One region of the Tomitella gaofuii genome, then DNA from elsewhere that is predicted to be linked to it. Evidence: predicted binding sites of a transcription regulator. Region 1 holds the regulator's gene; the other holds the start of a gene.
What was found. The regulator LexA, encoded in region 1, represses DNA repair genes until DNA is damaged. The targets are predictions, from matches to a motif close to CGAACANNTGTTCG.
Positions count from the first base shown of each region.

Region 2: the regulator LexA is predicted to act here: its motif matches at 2,731-2,744, upstream of H4F70_RS06880 (HNH endonuclease signature motif containing protein).

Region 1 is NZ_CP059900.1:2,577,714-2,588,029, forward strand. Features, by position in the region: gene hrpA (ATP-dependent RNA helicase HrpA) at 1-2,784, shown strand, start outside; gene nrdR (transcriptional regulator NrdR) at 2,801-3,292, opposite strand; gene H4F70_RS11995 (LysM peptidoglycan-binding domain-containing protein) at 3,484-3,984, opposite strand; gene lexA (transcriptional repressor LexA) at 4,568-5,278, shown strand; gene H4F70_RS12005 (acyl-CoA thioesterase) at 5,283-5,819, shown strand; gene hflX (GTPase HflX) at 6,015-7,481, opposite strand; gene dapF (diaminopimelate epimerase) at 7,481-8,404, opposite strand; gene H4F70_RS12020 (malate synthase G) at 8,609-10,316, shown strand, end outside.
Region 2 is NZ_CP059900.1:1,465,373-1,475,688, forward strand. Features, by position in the region: gene H4F70_RS06875 (class I adenylate-forming enzyme family protein) at 1-952, shown strand, start outside; gene H4F70_RS06880 (HNH endonuclease signature motif containing protein) at 1,064-2,581, opposite strand; gene H4F70_RS06885 (AMP-binding protein) at 2,771-4,297, opposite strand; partial or broken gene H4F70_RS06890 (SDR family oxidoreductase) at 4,376-5,171, opposite strand; gene H4F70_RS06895 (SDR family NAD(P)-dependent oxidoreductase) at 5,319-6,080, shown strand; gene H4F70_RS06900 (GerMN domain-containing protein) at 6,143-6,817, opposite strand; gene H4F70_RS06905 (CoA-acylating methylmalonate-semialdehyde dehydrogenase) at 7,022-8,524, shown strand; gene H4F70_RS06910 (acyl-CoA dehydrogenase family protein) at 8,527-9,684, shown strand; gene mmsB (3-hydroxyisobutyrate dehydrogenase) at 9,761-10,316, shown strand, end outside.

The DNA.
Region 1 (10,316 bases):
ATCTCCCAAGCCTCCGCGCGCCAGCGCGCCGGTCGGTGCGGTCGCGTCGCGGACGGCATCTGCATCCGTCTGTATTCGGAAGACGACTTCGAAGCGCGTCCCGCCTTCACCGAGCCGGAGATCCTGCGCACCAACCTCGCCGCAGTCATCCTGCAGATGACCGCGCTGGGCCTCGGCGACCTCGCCGCGTTCCCCTTCGTCGAACCCCCCGACCCGCGGGCCGTGCGGGACGGCCTGACGCTGCTCGAAGAGCTCGGCGCCATCGTCCGAGGCGGGCAGACCGGGCGTGGCGCGCAGCACCGGCTCACCGACACCGGCCGGTCGCTCGCGCGGCTGCCGGTGGACCCGCGGATGGGCCGCATGCTGCTCGAGGCGCAGCGCACAGGGTGCCTGCGTGAACTGCTGATCATCGTCTCCGCCATCTCGATGCAGGACGTGCGTGAGCGGCCCGCCGACCACCAGCAGGACGCCGACGCCCGGCACGCCAGGTTCGCCGTGAAGGGGTCGGACTTCCTGGCCCGGCTGCGGCTCTGGGACTACCTGCGCGAGCAGCGCAATGCGCTGGGCTCGAGCGCGTACCGCAGGATGTGCAAGGCGGAGTACCTGCACTTCATGCGCATCCGGGAGTGGCAGGACCTGCACGGGCAGTTGCGGCAGATCGCGCGCGAGATGGGCTGGCAGGCCAACGATGCGCCGGCGTCCGAAGACACGATCCACCAGGCGCTGCTGTCCGGCCTGCTGTCGCACATCGGCGCCCGCGACGGCGACAAGCGCGACTACCTGGGGGCCCGCGGCGCCCGGTTCGCCATCTTCCCCGGGTCGAGCCTGTTCAAGGGCCAACCGCGGTGGGTGATGGCCGGAGAACTCGTCGAGACCTCCCGGCTGTGGGCGCGCGAGGTGGCCCGCATCGAGCCCGAATGGGTGGAGAAGCTCGCGCCGGACCTTGTCAAGCATTCCTACTCCGAGCCGCACTGGTCGATCAAGCATGCCGCGCCGATGGCCTACGAGAAGGTGACGCTCTACGGCGTCCCGCTCATCGCGCGGCGGCTCGCACCGTACGGCCGGGTGGACCGGGAGGCTTCGCGCGACCTGTTCATCCGCCACGCGCTGGTGCAGGGAGAGTGGCGGTCCGACCACGCCTTCCTCACGCACAACCGATCGCTGCTCGAGGACGCGCTCGACCTGGAGGACCGGGCCCGCCGGCGCGACATCGTCGTCCGCGACGACGACCTGTTCGACTTCTACGACCGACGCCTGCCCGCCGACATCGTCTCCGGCCGCCATTTCGACTCCTGGTGGAAGAAGGCGCGGCGCACCGACCCGGCGCTCCTCGACTTCACCGCGGACACCGTCACCAACGACGACGCCGATACCGTCGCAGGCGCCGACTATCCCGACGCCTGGCTGCAGGGCGGAGTGCGCCTCGAGTTGGACTACCGATTCGAACCCGGCCACCCGGAGGACGGCGTGACCGTGCGGGTTCCCGTGGAGCTTCTCCCGCAGGTGCGCACGGCCGGGTTCGACTGGCTCGTGCCCGGCATGCGCGAGGAACTCGCCACCACACTCATCCGCTCACTGCCCAAACAGCTGCGGCGCGCGGTGGTCCCCGCACCCGACTTCGCCGCGGCGGCGCTCGCGCGCGTGCAGCCCCGATCGGAGCCCCTGGTCAATGCGCTGGCACGGGAACTCTCTCGACTCGGTTCGTGCCGTATCGCGCCGGAGGACTTCCGCAGCGCCGCGTTGCCCGACCATCTGCGCGTCACATTCGCGGCGGTCGACCGGCGCGGCCGTGAGCTCGGCCGCTCCAAGGACCTCACCGAGCTGCGGACCCGGCTGGCGCGCCACATCAGCGACACCGCTGTGCGCGACGGCCAGGAACACGCGCGGCCGGCCGCGACGGTGTGGACGTCCGAAACGCTCGGCGACGTGCCCGAACAGGTGACAAGCGAGGTGGCGGGCCAGAAGGTGGTGGGGTTCCCGACGCTGAGTGTCCGGGAACCGGCGACTCCGGCAGGTCCGGCTGCAGTGGCGGTCACGGTGGTGTCGACGCGCGCGGAACAGTCCGCCGCGATGCGCACCGGTACGCGTCGACTGCTGCTCAATGCGGTTCCGGGAGTGGGCAAGCGCCTGCTCTCGATCTTGTCGACGGCGGACCGCCTCGTCGCCGGGCAGTACCCGTTCGGCGGGCTCGACGGGCTCGTCGCCGACGTGCACGAGTGCGCCGTCGACGAGGCGATGATGCGGGCGGGCGGGCCCGTGCGTGATCCGGATGCGTTCGAGCGCTTGAAGAGCGCGGTCGGCCCCGCTGCGCGTGCCGCAGAGCCGGCCATCGTCACTGCCGCCGTGGAGATCGTCCGTCGCCGGGACGAGCTGCAGGTGAGGCTCGGCGAGGCGGCCGCGTCGACGGCGGTGTCCGAATCGACGGTGGACGACGTCCGCCAGCAGCTCGCCGACCTGGTCCGGCCCGGCTTCCTGCTGGAGGCGGGCAGTGCTCGTGCCGCCCAGATCCCGCGGTACCTGCGCGCGGCGACCCTGCGTCTCGAATCCGCACCGACCTCCGGACCGCGCGAACACCAGGGCATGGATACGCTGGATCGCGTGTACGGGGCGCTGGAACGCTATCTTGCACACTGCCCGCCGGGCTCCGCCGAGTCGCCCGCCGTCCAGGAAGTGTTCTGGATGATCGAGGAACTGCGTGTGGGACTCTTCGCGCAGAAACTGGGGACCGCTCGGCAGGTCAGCGAGAAGCGCATCCTGCGCGCCATCGACACGCTCCCCCGCTGACGACGCGCTGATCGCGTCACCGTGCGGGCGCGGGTTCCTCCGATGCGGCCCCGTCGGCCCCTTCGCGGTGCAGCCGCAGCTCTTCTATCGCGGTTTCGAAGTCCTCGGCCGAGCTGAACGAGCGGTAGACCGAGGCGAACCTGAGGTATGCGACCTCGTCGAGGTCACGCAAAGGGCCCAGGATGGCCAAGCCGACCTCCTGGCTCGGGACCTCCGGGGAACCGGTGGCGCGGATGGTCTCTTCCACCGTCTGCGCAAGCAGGTGCAGAGCGTCATCGTCCACGTGCCTGCCGCGGCAAGCGCTGCGGACGCCCCGTACCACCTTGGCCCGGCTGAACGGCTCCTTGACCCCGCTGCGCTTGACCACGTAGAGAACGGCGGTCTCCACCGTGGTGAACCGACGCCCGCAATCCTGGCACTGCCGCCGACGTCGGATCGCCTGTCCCTCGTCGGCTTCGCGCGAATCGACCACGCGGGACTCGGGGTTCCGGCAGAACGGACAGTGCATGGGGGCTCCTTCATCGCTGCTGCCCATGCGCGGCGCGGTCACACCGTCCCGGGGCCGTCCATCCTGGTGCGCGCGCATATCAGCTAGCGGTCACTTTCTCCACGCCGATGATACGGGAAAGCACGAAGGGGACCGACGCCACCGATCGTCCGGCCGCCACGATGCCGCAGGCCTCGCCGCCGCGCGGAGCGTCATCGTCCGTACGCCCACGGCACCACCAGACTCTGGCCGGCGTGGACGGCCGCACTGTCGAGCCCGTTGAGCGCGATGATGCGATCCACCATCTGACCGACAGGGACGTCGGGGGCCGCCTGCCGCGCAATCGAACTCAGCGTGTCACCGGACGAGACCTCGACAGTGTTCACATCGCCGGGCATCGTCGTGGCGCCGATCGACCGCACCTGCGCGGCAGCGAGAATGACGAGGGCGAGCAACACGGCGACCGCGACCGCCGCGACCAGCCCGCGCCTGTCGGCCACCCCCACTGCGGGGGCGTGCCCCGCCGTGGACATCCGCACGGCGCGCCGGGGAAGTACCGCCGGAGTCCCGGCGGGACGCCGCCAGACCTCCGACCTGTCGATCCCCCGCCGGCGGAGAGGCCGGCGAAGTTCATACGGTGCGCCCGCCACCTGTGCACGGGCCCCGCCCATCGTGCGCCCCGAAGCGCTCTGCCGCTCCACCACAGCGTTCATGCCAGCCTCCCGGTTCCGCCGCCGATGCGTCCGCACCGGCTTCTCCATGCCGCCGTCCCGGTCGCTCGTCTCCGCGCCCCACCGAAGCACCTTCGCGCGCCGGCGACGGTCATTAGTACATGTGTTCGCTCGCCTGTGCATGCTATCGCCCACTCATTCGATAGATCAAGGGTTCGACAGAATCCCGCTCGCGCAGCGCACGCGGGCTCGCCACGGCGCCCCGCCGAAGCAGGGGAAGGACCGCGCCGCGACGCGCGAGTCGGCCGGTTCGCGATTCCGTTCGATGTACACACGTTCGGGTTGTATCAACCCGAACCGACAAAACCACCCGCCCGTGCCCGCCACCTGCGCCGACCGCACCCTCGACCACCGCCGACGGACGCGGTCGGCACTGCGCGCCGCGCGAGACACACGTCGAACAGATGTTTGTCGATTCCGCCGATCGGCGCTACATTCGAATCACGCCGCAACCCCTGCGGGGAAGGGCTTCGCAAGGCACGGACGCCGCTGCGGGGGACGGGCCGGATCCCGAGCGGGGGCGCACCGGCGGATTGTCGCGATACAGCAGGGAGGACCAGGGCCGATGGCGAAGAAGGACTTCAATGTGGCACTGGACGGCGGGAGGCCGTCCATCGAGTCGCTCACCGACCGCCAGCGCAAGGTGCTCGAGGTGATCCAGACCTCGGTCCGCGAGCGCGGCTACCCGCCGAGCATCCGCGAGATCGGCGATTCGGTGGGGCTGGCCTCGACGTCGTCGGTAGCGCACCAGCTGCAGTCCCTGGAAAAGAAGGGGTTCCTGCGCCGGGACCCCAATCGTCCGCGCGCCGTGGACGTCCGCGGGGTCACGCCGCTCCGGTCGGCGGAGGATGCGCCGGAATCCGGCCCGGCGGCCGACGGCGCGGACGCGCCGCCGCGGCCCGAGCCCACCTTCGTACCGCTCGTGGGGCGGATCGCCGCCGGCGGCCCGATCCTCGCCGAGCAGAATCAGGAGGACGTCTTCCCGCTGCCCAAGGAGCTGGTGGGCAACGGCACGTTGTTCATGCTCAAGGTCGTGGGCGAGTCTATGGTGGACGCGGCGATCTGCGACGGCGACTGGGTGGTGGTGCGCCAGCAGAGCGTCGCCGACAACGGCGACATCGTCGCGGCGATGCTCGACGGCGAGGCCACCGTCAAGACCTTCAAGCGCGACGGCAAGAACATCTGGCTGATGCCGCACAACCCGCACTTCACCCCCATCCACGGCAACGACGCGACCATCCTCGGCAAGGTGGTCACCGTCATGCGGAAGGTGTGACGCTGTGACGAATTCCAGTGCGGCATCGCACGCGCCCCGGCCCGGTGGGTCGGTGGGCGCCGGGACGCCCGGCGCGGTCGCAGACGGCACCGGTTCCGGCGACTCGGCGGTGGACGTGATCGCGCGGGCGGCACGCGAGGGCCTGCCCACGGTGACGATCCGCCGCCAACTTCAGTGGCCGGACACCGACGCATCCGGACACCAGCACTTCTCCGTGGTGCGCCAGTGGGCTGAGGAGGCCGAGGGCGAGTTCCTCGAGTCCATCGCCCGGCCGGAACTACTCAAACACCTGCCGCGGGTGCGCTACGAGGCCGATTTCCGGCAGCGGATGTGGCTGCGCGAGAACCTCGAGGTGCGCTTCGCCGTCGTCGCCGTGGGCGCCTCGTCGGTCACCTACCGGTTCGCCATCATCGGCGCACGCGGAACGGCGGCCGACGGGACCATGATCGCCGTGCACACCGATGGCAGCGAGGGCGGCCCCGTGCCCTGGCCCGACGACCTGCGCGCCGCGTTCACCGGTTCCCTCCCCCCTGCGATCTGACAGCGCTGCGATCTGAACGCCGGATAGTCCGTCCCCCTGTCCAAACCGAGTCCGGGCGCGCCCGGCCTTCCGGACAGTGCCGCGCGCCCGGCTATCCCGCCAGCGCCGCGCGTGCGGCCTCCCGCGCTGCGGGCGCGCTCGGCGCCCAGGACCTCGACGCGTGAGCCGGTCTGGCGCGCGCAAAGGCCCCGCGCGCTAACCGCCCTGGGCGCCGTCCACGGTGTACGGCGCGAGGGCGGCGGCCAGCGCGCGGGGCACCTCCGCTCCGATCTCCGTGCCCTCGGCGCCGTGCCGCTCGGAGTCCACGGTGCCCTCGGCGTGGATGCGCGCCACGAGGTCCCCGCGCGAGTACGGCACGAGGACGTCGACGCGCACCCCCGGCCCCGGGAGCCGCTCGGTGAGGTGCGCCCGCAGCTCTGCGATGCCCTCCCCGGTGTGTGCGGAGACGAAGTGTGCGCCGTCGAGCACGCCGCGCAACCGCGTGAGTTCCACCGTGTCGGCCGCGTCGATCTTGTTCACCACCAGCAGCTCCGGCGGCGCGTCCGCGCCGGCCTCCCGCAGCACGTCGGCGATGACCTCGTTGACAGCCCGGATCTGCTCGAGCGGGAACTCGTCGGAGCCGTCCACGACGTGCATGAGCAGGTCCGCCCCCGCGACCTCCTCGAGCGTGGAGCGGAAGGCCTCCACCAACTGGGTGGGCAGGTGGCGCACGAAACCGACGGTGTCGGTGAGCACGGCCTCGCGTCCGTCGTCGAGCACGGTGCGCCGCGTCGTCGGGTCGAGCGTCGCGAACAGCGCGTTCTGCACGAGCACCCCGGCGCCGGTCAGCGCGTTGAGGATGCTCGACTTGCCCGCGTTGGTGTAGCCGACGATCGCCACCGACGGCACGCCGGTGGTGTGGCGGCGGTGGCGTTTGACGTCGCGGGCGTTCTTCATGTGGGCGATCTCGCGGCGCAGCTTCGCCATCCGCGAACGGATGCGCCGCCGGTCGGTCTCGATCTTCGTCTCGCCCGGGCCGCGCAGGCCCACGCCGCCGTTACTGCCCGCACGGCCGCCCGCCTGGCGCGACATCGACTCGCCCCAGCCGCGCAGCCGCGGCAGCATGTACTCCATCTGCGCGAGCGACACCTGCGCCTTGCCCTCGCGGGAGGTGGCGTGCTGGGCGAAGATGTCGAGGATCAGCGCGGTGCGGTCCACCACCTTCACTTGAACGACCTTCTCCAAGCTGGTCAGTTGCGCGGGGCTGAGCTCGCCGTCGCAGATCACCGTGTCCGCCCCCGTGGCCATGACCACCTCACGCAGCTCCGCCGCCTTGCCGGAGCCGATGTAGGTGGACGCGTCGGGACGGTCGCGCCGCTGGATCAGCGCTTCGAGCACCGTCGACCCCGCCGTCTCCGCCAGGGCGGCGAGCTCGGCCATGCTCGTCTCCGCCTGCGCCGCGGTGCCCTCGGTCCACACCCCCACCAGCACCACGCGCTCCAGGCGCAGCTGGCGCTGCTCCACTTCGGTGATGTCGGCGAGCTCTGTCGACAGCCCCTCCACGCGGCGCAGCGAGCTGCGTTCGGCCAGCTGCATCTCACCGAGCGAGGGCTCCTGCGCTCCGCCGCTGCTCGCGTGCACCTCGTCTGACACCGTCCGGTCCGGCTCGTCCGATCCCGTCATCACGCGGCCCCGGCGTCGACTGGCCGCGCGGCGTTCTGCGCATGTCGCCACCAGCGATCGTCGACGACCCCCGACGCCACGAGTACCGACGGCCCCTCGAGAACGGCGCGGCCGTCCACTCCGATCGTCACCGTCACGGCGCCGCCCGGCACGCCGACCTCGACGGTTCCGGCGGACACGTTCTCCGCGCGCAGCGCCGCGAAGGCCGCCGCGACGGTGCCGGTGCCGCACGAGCGTGTCTCCCCCACGCCCCGCTCGTGCACGCGCATGGCGACGGCGCCGGCGCGCAGCGGCGTCACCACCTCCACGTTGACGCCGTCCGGGAACAGTACCGCGTCGAAAGCGGGCGCGGACGCGATGTCGAGTTCCGCGAGCCCCGCCTCATCGAGCCCGGCCACCACGCTGACCAGGTGCGGGTTGCCCACATCCACCGCCACACCCGGCAGTGTCGTGCCGCCCGCACCGCCCAGGACCACCGAGGAATCCCCGAATCCCCTCACCGGGCCCATCTCCACGGACACCCGCGCCTGCGCTGCGAAGTCCCGCGGGCCGGCCATCGTCACCGCCCGAGCGCCGGCGCGGGTTCCGACAACGAAGGCGTCACGCTCCTCACGGCCCGAGGCGCACAGGTAGTGCGCGAACACGCGCACGCCGTTGCCGCACATCTCCGCCGCCGACCCGTCCGCATTGCGGTAGTCCATGAACCAGTCGTCCTCGCCGACCCCCTCGGGGAGACCGGGCGCGAGGACGCCCGCCGCCCGCAGCGCACCGGCACGTGCGACCCGCAGGACCCCGTCCGCCCCCAGCCCGCGGCGCCGGTCGCACAGCGCCGCCACCGCCGCGGGCGCGAGGTCGATCCGCGCGTCGTCGTCCGGCAGCACCAGAAAGTCGTTCTCCGTGCCGTGCCCCTTGACGAAGTCCATGGTTCACAGCGTAGTTCGCGTCGACGGAGGTCATGCGGCGCGGGATCGCCCGGGGATGGGAATCGCGCACGATCCGCGCTACGATTTCACTAGGCAATCGATAATTTTCACATTGTGGAAACTTAGGCGACATTCGCACCGTGCCGGAGCCCTCCGGACCGGACGCATCGACTGCCCCCGTCACCCCGAAAGCGAGGAAGCACCGTGACCGATCGCGAAACCATCGGCGGCATCCAGGTCGACCGAGTCCTCTACGACTTCATCAACGACGAGGCGCTGCCCGCCGCCGGCGTCGACAAGGACGCGTTCTGGCAGGGCACGGCGCAGATCTTCGCGGACCTCGCCCCGAAGAACCGCGCACTTCTGGACACCCGCGCGCAGCTGCAGAAGAAGATCGACGAATACCACGACGCGGCCCCGGGCCCGGTGGACCCGGCCGCGTACAAGAAGTTCCTCACCGACATCGGCTACCTCGTCGACGAGCCGGCGCAGTTCTCCATCACCACCGCCGACGTGGACACCGAGGTCACCGAGACGCCCGGCCCGCAGCTGGTGGTCCCGGTGCTCAACGCCCGCTTCGCGCTCAACGCCGCGAACGCGCGCTGGGGATCGCTGTACGACGCGCTGTACGGCACCAACGCCATCCCCGAGGACGGCGGGGCCGAAAAGGGCTCCGGCTACAACAAGGTGCGCGGCGACAAGGTGATCGCCTGGGCGCGCGGGTTCCTCGACGACGTGCTTCCGCTGGCCGAGGGCAGCCACGCCGACGCCGTCACGTACGCCGTGGACGGAGAGTCGGTGCAGGTGACGCTGGCCGGCGGGGCCACGACGGGCCTGCAGGACCCCGGCGCGTTCGTCGGCTACAGCGGCGACGCGTCCGCGCCGACGGGCATCCTGCTGCGCAACAACGGCCTGCATCTGGAGATCCAGATCGACCCCGCCGACCCGATCGGCAGCACCGACGCCGCGGGCGTCAAGGACATCTGCATGGAGTCCGCCGTCACCACGATCATGGACTTCGAGGACTCCGTCGCCGCCGTCGACGCGGAGGACAAGGTCCTCGGCTACCGCAACTGGCTGGGCCTGAACACCGGCACGCTCACCGAGCAGGTCACCAAGGGCGGCAAGACGTTCGAGCGCACCCTCAACCCGGACCGCACCTTCACCTCCCCCGGCGGCGGCGAGCTGACCTTGCACGGGCGCTCGCTGAACTTCGTGCGCAACGTGGGCCACCTGATGACGAACCCCGCCGTCGTCGACGCCGACGGCGCCGAGCAGCCCGAGGGCATCCTCGACGCCATCGTCACCAGCCTGTGCGCCATCCCCGGGCTGGGCGCGGGCAACGCGCTGGGCAACAGCCGCACCGGTTCGGTCTACATCGTCAAGCCCAAGCAGCACGGCCCGGACGAGGTCGCCTTCACCACCGAGCTGTTCGCGCGCGTCGAGCAGGTGCTGGGCTTGCCGGAGAACACGCTCAAGGTGGGCATCATGGACGAGGAGCGCCGCACCACGGTCAACCTCGCGGCGTGCATCAAGGCCGCGGCCGCGCGCACCGTGTTCATCAACACCGGCTTCCTCGACCGCACGGGCGACGAGATCCACACCTCGATGCACGCCGGTGCGATGATCCGCAAGGCCGAGATGAAGAAGTCCCACTGGATGACCTCATACGAGGACTGGAACGTGGACAAGGGCCTGGCCTGCGGTCTTCCCGGGCACGCCCAGATCGGCAAGGGCATGTGGGCGATGACCGAGCTCATGGCCGAGATGCTCGAGCAGAAGATCGGCCAGCCCATGGCCGGGGCCAACACCGCCTGGGTGCCCTCGCCCACCGGCGCCACCCTGCATGCCACCCATTACCACCGGGTCGACGTCTTCGCGCGGCAGAAGGAGATCGCCCCCAGCGTGCCGC
Region 2 (10,316 bases), 1.1 Mb from region 1:
GGCCGTGATGTGGGAGGGCCGCTTCGACGTCGACGGCGTGACTCGGCTGATCGAGGGGGAGTCGGTGACGCACTGGAGCGCGGTGCCGACGATGGCGTCCCGGCTGCTCGACCTGCTCGAATCCCGCCCGGTGACGGCGCGGCGGCTGCAGTCGCTGCGCGGCCTGTCGCTGATCACCGCGCCCGCCTCGACCGCGATGCAGGATCGGCTGCGGGCGCTGGTGCCGGCCGCGCGGACCGGGCTCGCCGCCACCTACGGGCTCACGGAGACCGCATGCCCCGTCACTGCGGCCACTGAAGCGGACCTGGCGGCGGACCCGCTGTGCGTCGGTAGCCCGGTGCCGCAGATGGAGGTGCAGATCCGGGACGGCGCGGGAGTGGTTCTGGTCGCGGAGCCGAGGGCAGCCGACACCGTCGACGAGGAGAGGCACGCCGGAGTGGGCGAGATCTGGGCCCGCGGGCCGCACCTGATGAGCGGGTACTGGCGCGACGACGAGGCGACGGGCGCGGCATTCGATGCGGACGGCTGGCTGCGGACCGGCGACGTGGGGGAGTTCGTCGACGGCCGGCTCCGGGTGCACAGCCGCCGCACGGATCTGATCATCCGTGGCGGCGAGAATGTTTATCCGGCCGAGGTGGCGGCCGTCGTCGAGTCGCATCCGGCGGTGGACGAGTGCATGGTGCACGGTGCCGCGCACCCGGATTGGGGCCAGGAGGTGTGCGCGGTCGTCGTGCCTGCGGGCGACGACTCCGGCGCGGACGGTGCGGGCCCGGCGCTGACCGCTGACCTCGCCCGGTATGTCTCCGACAGGCTCGCCGCGTACAAGGTCCCCGTCCGATGGCTGGTGCGGGACGCGCCGCTGCCACGCAACGCCTCCGGCAAGGTGGTGCGCGCCGCGGCGCTGCAGCGCGGCGGTGATCCGGCAGCGGATGCGCCGCATCACCTGGAGTGATCCTCCGTACGGCATGCGTGGACTGCGGCCGTGGACCGGGCGGCAGGTGCGCGCGGGTAATGCGCATGATCTCGTGTGCGTCGTGCACCCCGGGGAGGCCGTCCGTCGGCGCTACTCCGGGGGAGGCTGAGCGCCACCGTCGGAGTCGAGCCACTGCAGTGCGAGCGTGTGTCCGGCCGGAGCCCGGAACCGCGGCCGTCTCGCGGCGGCGTCGACCGTCACTTTCCATCCGTGGTGGTGTACCGACCGGTGATGTTCCGTGCACAAGCTGACGAGGTTGTCCAGGTCGGTGGGGCCGCCGTCCACCCAGTGGTGCACGTGGTGCGCGATGCACCACGCGGGCGGGCGATCGCACCGGGGGAAGGCGCAGCCATGGTCGCGTGCGGCGAGTGCACGGCGCTGCGCCGCCGTCGCCAGCCTGCGCGTGCGGCCGACGTTCAACGGCGCGCCGTGGCCGTCGACACCGACCGGCGTGACCGCGGCATCGCATGCGAGGCGGCGCGCGGCGGAGACCGGCATGGCGGCGAACCAGTCGGTCAGGCCGTGCGGCAGGTTGTCGAAAACTTCCGCGTACCGGCCGGCGGCGATCAGTCCCGCGCGCACGGCATGGTCGGCGTCGGTGTCCGCGAGGTCGCGCAGTCCGATGTGCACCGACAGCGTCGCGCCGGTGCCGGCTCCGCCGCCGAGGTCGTGGGTGCCGCCCGCGTGATCCGCACCGCCTGCCGCTGTTCCGGCGCTGCCGCGCGCGGATTCCCCGCCGGGTGATCCCTGCCCGTCGGCGGCGGAGCACGTGGTGTGCCGGCGCAGGAACTCGGCGAGCCCGTCGGCCCGGCGCTTGGGGGCGCTGCGGCGATCGCGCGTGCCGTCCGCCTCGGGGCGCGGTGCGGAGTACGGCGACAGGACCGCACTCAGCCGCTCGCCGGTCTCCGCGTCGAGGTCGCCGCGCACGACGTAGCGCCCGCCGAGCGTGCGGGAGAGGAAGAGCGTGTTGCGGGTGGTGTCGTCGCCGCCGAAGGTGTCGCTGCGGCGGCGCAGCGGCCAAGGGGTATCCTGCCCGCCCGCAGCTCGGCCTTCGCCCTCGGCACCGCTATCGCCCTCGGTACCGTCCTTGCCGGAGGAGCCCGCCCCGTGGTCGTCTCCCTCCGATGCGCCGTCGCCTGCGGATCCCGGCTCGGAGTCGCAGGGCAGTTCGGTGTAGTGCTCGCGGATGCCGTCGATCGTGGCGGACAGCTCGGCCTGCTTGTGGCTGGACGCGAACTCGATGAGCACCGACTCTGCGGTGGCGACCTCATCGGCGGGCATGTTCGGGGGTGGGTCGTCGAGGAAATCCATGATCAGCGTTGCGGACGGCTTGGAGATCCGCTCGCCCGCATAGGACTCGAACACGCGTGGCCTGTCACGCAGCCGCTGGGCGAAGGTGACGAGATTGCGCGCCAGGTACAGGGACATCGTGGTGCGATCAGCGACCATGCTCGCCACCTGGGCCGGATTGCCGACGTCGCTGCCGCGCCCCGAGAGCTCTGCGATCAGGCGCAGCAAGTCCACTTCCCGGGCGAACAGGGAGTGGACGGCGTCGTCGAGCCCCTCGACCAGCTCCGGGTCGGTGCGGCACCACAGGCTCGCGGTCATCGGTGACGCCGCAGCCCTGCCCGCGCCGGTATTGCGACCCCGCCTGCGCCCCATCGTTCCGCCCCCCGATCGCATCCCACAGCCCCCCGCTGCAGCATCCACCATACGGGAACGATTGTTCGATGTCACGTGACCAAGCGAAAGTTCTCCGAATCCACGTTCGAAGAAGGCCGAGTGTGCCGAGTCGGACTACATCTCGCGGAAGACGAGCTCCTTGCCGTCGCGGACGAACACCCTGTCCGGCACGTCATACCCCTCCGCCTGCAGCTGCCGCTTGATCACCTTGCTGGTCGAGGTGCGGGGGAGGGCCGCGGAGAGGCGCACGTACTTGGGCGCCCACTTGGTGCCGAGGTCCGGCTGTTCGGCCAGGAACCCGCCGAACGCCTTCGGATCGAACTCGGTGCCCGGGTAGAGCTCCACGGCGATCATCACCTGATCGCCCACCACCTCGTCGGGCACGGCGTAGACGGCGACGTGATTGAAGGCGGGGAAACGGGCCACGATGCGTTCGACCGGGGCCGCCGCGAAGTTCTCGCCGTCCACGCGCAGGCGGTCGGAGGTGCGGCCGGCGAAGTACCAGAAGCCGTCGGCGTCACGGTAGGCCATGTCGCCGGACCACAGGATGCCGTGCCGGACGCGCTCATCGTCGGCTTCAGCGTTGCCGTAGTAGCCCTCGAACTGGTTCACGTTGCGCGTGTTGGCGATCTCCCCGATGGCCTTCTCCGCGTTGAGCAGCCTTCCCTGCTCGTCGAACTCGGCCCGCGGGCATTCCTCGAGCGTGTCGGGGTCGATGACGGCGGTGCCCTCGTCGGCCAGGCCCAGCGACCCCGCGGGCATACCGGCGGTCCGGTTGATCCGCATGCCGCCCTCGGACGTGCCGTACGAGTCGATCACCTGGCACCCGAACCGTCGCGAGAAGGTGTCGATGTCCTTCTCGTTGGCTTCGTTGCCGAAGGCGATCCGCAGCGGATTGTCGGCGTCGTCGGGCCGTTCAGGGGTGGCCAGGATGTAGTTGAGCGGCTTGCCGACGTAGTTGAAGAACGTGGCCTTGTAGCGGCGGACGTCCTCCAACCATGCGGATGCGGAGAACTTCCTGCGCAGTGCGATGCAGCCGCCGGCGCTGACGGCGGGGGCGATGCCGGCCATGATGGCGTTCGAGTGGAACATCGGCATGGCCACATAGAAGACGTCGTCGGGGCCGAGGTTCCGGCGCTCCTGCTGCTGTCGGGCGATGGTGCCCAGCCGCCCCTGGGAGCAGATGACCGCCTTGGGGGCCGAGGTGGTGCCGGAGGTGAACACGAGCGAGAAGATCGTCGCCGGATCGGGCAGGGCGAACCCGCCGCCGGTTCCGTCGCCCTCCGCCTCGAGCAGTGCGGCGAAGTCGGGTGCGTCGCTGGTGAGGATGCGCTCGGGCGGGCACCCCAGCGTCAGTCCGTCGAGAAGCGGCCGGTGCGCTTGGTCGGTGACGATGAGCTGGATGTCGGTGAAATCGATATCGCGTTCCAGCTCGGCGCCGCGGCGCGTGGGGTTGATCCCCACGATGGTGGCCCCGGACAGGCCCGCGGCGAGCACCCAGAACAGGTTCTCCGGCGAGTTCTCCATGAGCAGGCCGATGTGCCAGGGGCCGTCCACCTGCATGCTGCGGGCCAGCTCGGCCCGCGCCGTCGCCTCCGCGACGACCTGTCGCCAGGACCATTCGCGGTCCTCGAACCGCAGGCCGGGGTTCGTCGTCCGCTCGTGCGGCCACGAGCGAGGCGAACGGGTCGGCCTTCGTCCAGATGGTGTCGGTGCGCATCAGCGCTTCTCGCCGCCGCGGGTGACCAGGTAACGGCCGGGGAACTCGCCGCCGCCGTGCACGGCCAGGTCGGTCCCGGTGAGGTACGTGGCGAGGTCGCTGCTGAAGAACAGGCACGCTTTGGCGACGTCCTCCGGGGACTGCCATGCGCTGCATGGGGATGATCGAGGCGACCGCCGCGCCGCCGTCGTCGCCGTAGACCTCGGCGGCCGCGTCGGTACGGATGAGGCCGGTGGTGATGTGGTTGACGCGCACCTTCGGCGCCCACTCGAGAGCCAGTGCCTGGCTGAACATGAGCAGCCCTGCCTTTGCGGCCGAGTACGCGGCCGTGCCGGGCTGCGGATCGTGGGCGGAGACGCTGCCGATGTTGACGATCGACCCGCCGGAGTCCTGCTGCTGCATGACGGCGTTGGCCGCCTGCGCCAGGTAGAACGGCGCAAGCATGTTCAGTGCCACGATCTTGTCGACGAACCGCGTGGAGACGGTGGCGGAATCGGCATCGGGGGAGCCGCCGGCGTTGTTGACGAGGATGTCGAGGCGGCCGTGCCGTCCCGCGACGTCTTGCACCAGCGCCTTCGCCGCCTCCGCGTCGCGTACGTCGAGCGCACGGAACTGCGCGGTGCGGCCGCCCGCGGCAGGCAGCGATTCCGGCTCGGTCCTGCCGCACACCGTCACCTCCGCGCCCGCGGCGAGCAGCGTCGTCGCGATGACGAATCCGATGCCCTTGGTGCCGCCGGTGACGATGGCCACCCGGCCGCTCAGGTCGATCGTGCTGGTGGGATCGGGGGAACTCATGCGGTCCTCGCTTCCGGGGCGTCGGCGTGCTCCGTGTGTCGGCGTGCTCCGTATACCGGGACGAGGCTACCAAGCACTTGCTCGGTTGATTACCCTGGTGGTCACTGAACGGGTAGGTCATACCCACCGACACTTGGGAGCGCATCGATGGGCACATTGGACGGCAAGGTCGCGCTGATCACCGGCGCCGGTCAGGGCGTGGGCGAGGGGATCGCCTTCGCCCTCGCCAAGGAGGGCGCGAGCATCGCTGCGTTGGGGCGCACCAAGGCCAAGGTGGACGAGACGGCGGAGGCCGTCCGCGCACTGGGTGGCACCGCGATCGCGGTGGAGTGCGACGTGGCGAAGGAGGAGCAGCTGGCGCCGGCGGTCGACGAAGTAGTGACCGCGCTCGGCGGGATCGACATCCTCGTCAACAACGCCAACTACAGCGTCCTGGGCCCGATCGCGCAGGTCAAGCGGCACCACATCGAGAAGGCCCTGGCCGTCGGGCCGCTGGCGGCGCTTTCGCTCATGCAGCTGTGCTATCCGGTCATGAAGGAGCGTGGCGGCGGGTCCGTGATCAACATGGTCACGTCTGCGGCCGTCCGATGGGACACGTCGAACTACGGCGGGTATGCGGCCGCCAAGGAGGCCCTCCGCTCACTCACCCGCGCGGCCGCCTCGGAGTGGGGGCGCGACAACATCCGGGTCAACGCCGTCGCGCCGCATGCGCTGTCGCCCGGGCTCAAGGCGTGGACCGAGCACAATCCCGAAGAGGCCGAGGCGTTCGTCGCCACCATTCCGATGGGCCGGATCGGCGAGTGCGAGGAGGACATCGGCCGCGCCGTCGCGTTCCTCGTCGGCCCCGACGCGCGCTACCTCACCGGAGCGACGATCCCGCTGGACGGCGGGCAGGCGCGCTGGGCGTAGACCGGCTCGCAATTCTGCACGCGGCACCGGCCGTCTCCGTCAGGAGGCGGCCGGTGCCGTTGTCATCGCAAGGACAGCGCGTCGTCCAGCGGCGTGCCATCGATGTAAACCTCCACCGAGTCGACGTTGCCGAACTGCAGGGCGGGCTCGGTCAGCTGCGCGCGCACTCGCGGGATGTCGCACTCGCCGCCCATCGTCAGATCACCGGCCAGGCGAACCGTCGCATGGCCGTCGGCGATCGTCGCACCCTGGTACGACAGGTCGGACATCGCCAGCGCGTTGTACAGGCCGGATGCGCCGTAGTGCTGCTCGTCCACCGCGAGCAGTGCGCGGTAGAGCTCGCCGAGCGGGGCGATCGTCTCCGTCGTGACGGTGACGGGCACGGCGCTGTCGCCGCAGCCCACCGGGTGTCCGGTCGCACCTCCGTCGCCTATCGCGATGAAGGTGAGCGAGTGCCGTGCGGTGTGTTCGGGGTGCGAGGCGCCGGGTTCGCCGGACGCCGCCGGGCCGGGGGCGACGGTGCCGGAAGAATCCTGCCCGGGCGGGAGCGCGCTTGATGCCGTGGGACCCGGTTCGTTCTGACTCGTGTCCGAGGGGTCCGGCACGGCAGGAGCCGACGTCGTCGGACCGTCCTGTGTGGCGGCGACGGACGGCGGATCGGCGCTTTGTCCGCAGGCCGCGGGGAGTACCAGCAGCACCGGTGCGGCAGCCAGGACGATCCGTGCAACGCGATGCATGGCGCGCCTCCTCGTATGTACCCACGTTATCGGCGCGCAAGCGTGGCGCGTTGCACGTGATCGCCGTACTGCTCATGCGCGCCGGCATTCGTCGTCCATGGATCGCGACTTCGTGTGCACGAGGTACGGAAACTAGGTCTAGACATAGTTGGTAGTCCAAGTATATTCTCGTGTCATCACGATCACACGAGAGGCGGGAGCGTCATGGTGCAGGAACTTGCGCACTTCATCGGCGGCCGACGGGTGCCCGGCACCAGCGGGCATTTTGCGGACGTCTACAACCCCAGCGATGGTGCCGTGCAGTCGCGGGTTCCGCTGGCGGGCGTCGACGAGGTGTCCGCCGCCGTTGCGGATGCCGCTACGGCGCAGAAGGAATGGGCGACGTGGAACCCGCAGCGGCGTGCGCGGGTGATGATGAAGTTCGCGCAGCTGGTACGTGAGAACGCCGACGAGCTCGCGCGGCTGCTGGCCTCGGAGCACGGCAAGACCATCGCCGACGCGCATGGGGACGTCGCCCGCGGGCTGGACGTCGTCGAGTTCGCGATGGGTATCCCGCACCTGCTCAAGGGCGAGTACACCGAGGGCGCGGGCACCGGCATCGACGTCTACTCGGTGCGTCAGCCACTCGGCGTGGTCGCGGGGATCACGCCGTTCAACTTTCCGGCGATGATCCCGCTGTGGAAGGCGGCGCCCGCGATCGCGTGCGGCAACGCGTTCATCCTCAAGCCGTCGGAACGCGACCCATCGGTGCCGCTGCGCCTGGCCGAACTGTTCATCGAGGCCGGACTGCCCGCAGGGATCTTCAACGTGGTCAACGGTGACAAGGTGGCGGTGGACGCGCTCCTGGAGCACCCGGACGTGAAGGCGCTCGGATTCGTCGGCTCGTCCGACATCGCCGAGTACATCTATTCCAGCGCGACCTCGCGGGGCAAGCGGGCCCAGTGCTTCGGCGGCGCCAAGAACCACATGATCATCATGCCCGACGCAGACCTCGACGACGTGGCGGATGCGCTGGTGGGCGCCGCCTACGGGTCTGCGGGGGAGCGGTGCATGGCGCTGTCCGTGGCGGTGCCCGTGGGGCAGGAGACCGCGGACCGGCTGCGCGAAAAGCTCGTCGCCCGCATCGACAAGCTCGCGATCGGCTCCTACGACGACCCGGACGTGGACTACGGCCCGTTGGTCAGCGCCGCCGCCGTGGCCCGTGTGCGCGACTACATCCAGGCCGGCATCGACTCCGGCGCGGAGCTGGTGGTCGACGGCCGCGAGATCACCGTCGCCGGGCACGAGAACGGGTTCTTCCTGGGCAGCACGCTGTTCGACAACGTCACCAAAGACATGTCGATCTACCGCGAGGAGATCTTCGGCCCCGTGCTGTGCATCGTCCGTGCACACGACTACGAGGAGGCGCTGGATCTCCCGTCGACCCACGAGTACGGCAACGGCGTATCGATCTTCACGCGTGACGGCGACACCGCACGCAACTTCGCCAGCCGCGTCGACACCGGCATGGTCGGCGTCAACGTGCCGATCCCGGTGCCGGTGGCGTACCACACCTTCGGCGGCTGGAAGCGCTCCGGATTCGGCGACCTCAACCAGCACGGGCCGGATTCCATCCGCTTCTACACCAAGACCAAGACCGTCACGCAGCGCTGGCAGTCCGGCTTCAAGGAGAACGCCGACCACTTCGTGCTGCCGGTGATGGAGTGACGGTGGACACGGCGCCGGCCGCGAGCGCGTTCGCGTTGAGCGAGGACGAACGCGCCATCGTCGGCACCGCGCGGGATTTCGCCGTCGAACATGTCGCCGCGCATGCCCTGGAGTGGGACCGGGACAAGCACTTTCCGGTGGACGTCCTGCGCAAGGGCGCCGCGATGGGGCTGGGCGGCATTTACGTCGGCGAGGACGTGGGCGGGTCCGGGCTGCGGCGGATCGACGCGGCGCGTATTTTCACCGAGATCGCCGCGGCGTGCCCCGCCACCGCCGGCTACATCTCCATCCACAACATGGTCGCGTGGATGATCGACTCCTACGGGAGCGACGAGCAGCGCAGACGTTGGCTTCCCGGGCTGTGCGCGATGGAGCTGCTGGGCAGCTACTGCCTGACCGAACCGGGAGCCGGGTCGGACGCGGCGGCGCTGCGCACGCGGGCCGTGCGCGACGGCGACCACTACGTACTCGACGGGGTCAAGCAGTTCATCTCCGGCGCAGGCGTGTCCGACGTGTACGTCGTCATGGCCCGCACGGGCGCGGCCGGCCCGCGGGGGATCTCCGCGTTCGTCGTGGAGAAGGGCGCCGAGGGGCTGTCGTTCGGCGCGAACGAGTCGAAGATGGGCTGGAACTGCCAGCCCACCCGCCAGGTCATCCTCGACGGGGTGCGTGTTCCCGCGGCGAACCTGCTGGGCGGGGAGGGGTCGGGCTTCGCCATCGCGATGAACGGGCTCAACGGCGGGCGCATCAACATCGCCGCCTGCTCGCTCGGCGGTGCCCGCGCGGCTTTCGAGCAGACAGCCGGATATCTGCGCGAGCGCGAGGCGTTCGGTGCGCCGTTGAGCACCTCGCCGGTACTGCAAGGAAGGCTGGCGGACATGGCGACCGACCTGGAGGCGGCGCGGCTGATGCTGTGGCGCGCCGCGGACGCGCTCGACCACGATGCCCCCGACAAGGTGACGCTGTGCGCGATGGCCAAGCGCTACGTGACCGACGCCGGCTTCGCGATAGCGAACGAAGCGTTGCAGTTGCACGGCGGTTACGGCTACCTCAGCGAGTACGGGTTGGAGAAGATCGTGCGGGATCTGCGCGTGCACCAGATCCTGGAGGGGACCAACGAGATCATGAGGATGATCGTCGGCAGGACGGTCGCGTCGTGACAACGGGCGCCCACGCCCGGGAGATCGACGGCGACCCGGCACCCGCGGCCGCAGCGGCCGCCGAAAGGACTGACTGATGAGCACCATCGCATTTCTGGGGCTGGGGCATATGGGCGGCCCCATGGCCGCCAACCTGGTCAAGGCGGGGCATACCGTGCGCGGCTTCGACCCGGTGCCCGCGGCGCAGGAGGCCGCCGCGACCGCGGGCGTGGCGGTCGCCCCCGCTGCTGCCGACGCGGTCGCCGGTGCGGACACCGTGGTCACCATGCTGCCCAACGGGGCGCTGGTGCTGGAACTGTACGCCGATATCCTGCCGTCCGCGTCGCCGGGCACGCTGTTCGTCGACAGCTCCACCGTCGACGTGGCGGACGCGCGGGCCGCACATGAGATGGCCACCGCGGCCGGGCATGCCATGATCGACGCCCCCGTGTCCGGCGGCGTGGTGGGTGCCGAGGCCGGCACCCTCGCATTCATGGTCGGCGGCGACGAGGAGACCTTCCGGCGCGCCGAACCGCTGCTGCAGGACATGGGCCGCACGATCGTGCACTGCGGCGACCCGGGCAACGGGCAGGCGGCGAAGCTGTGCAACAACATGATCCTCGCGATCTCCATGGACGCGGTCAGTGAAGCGT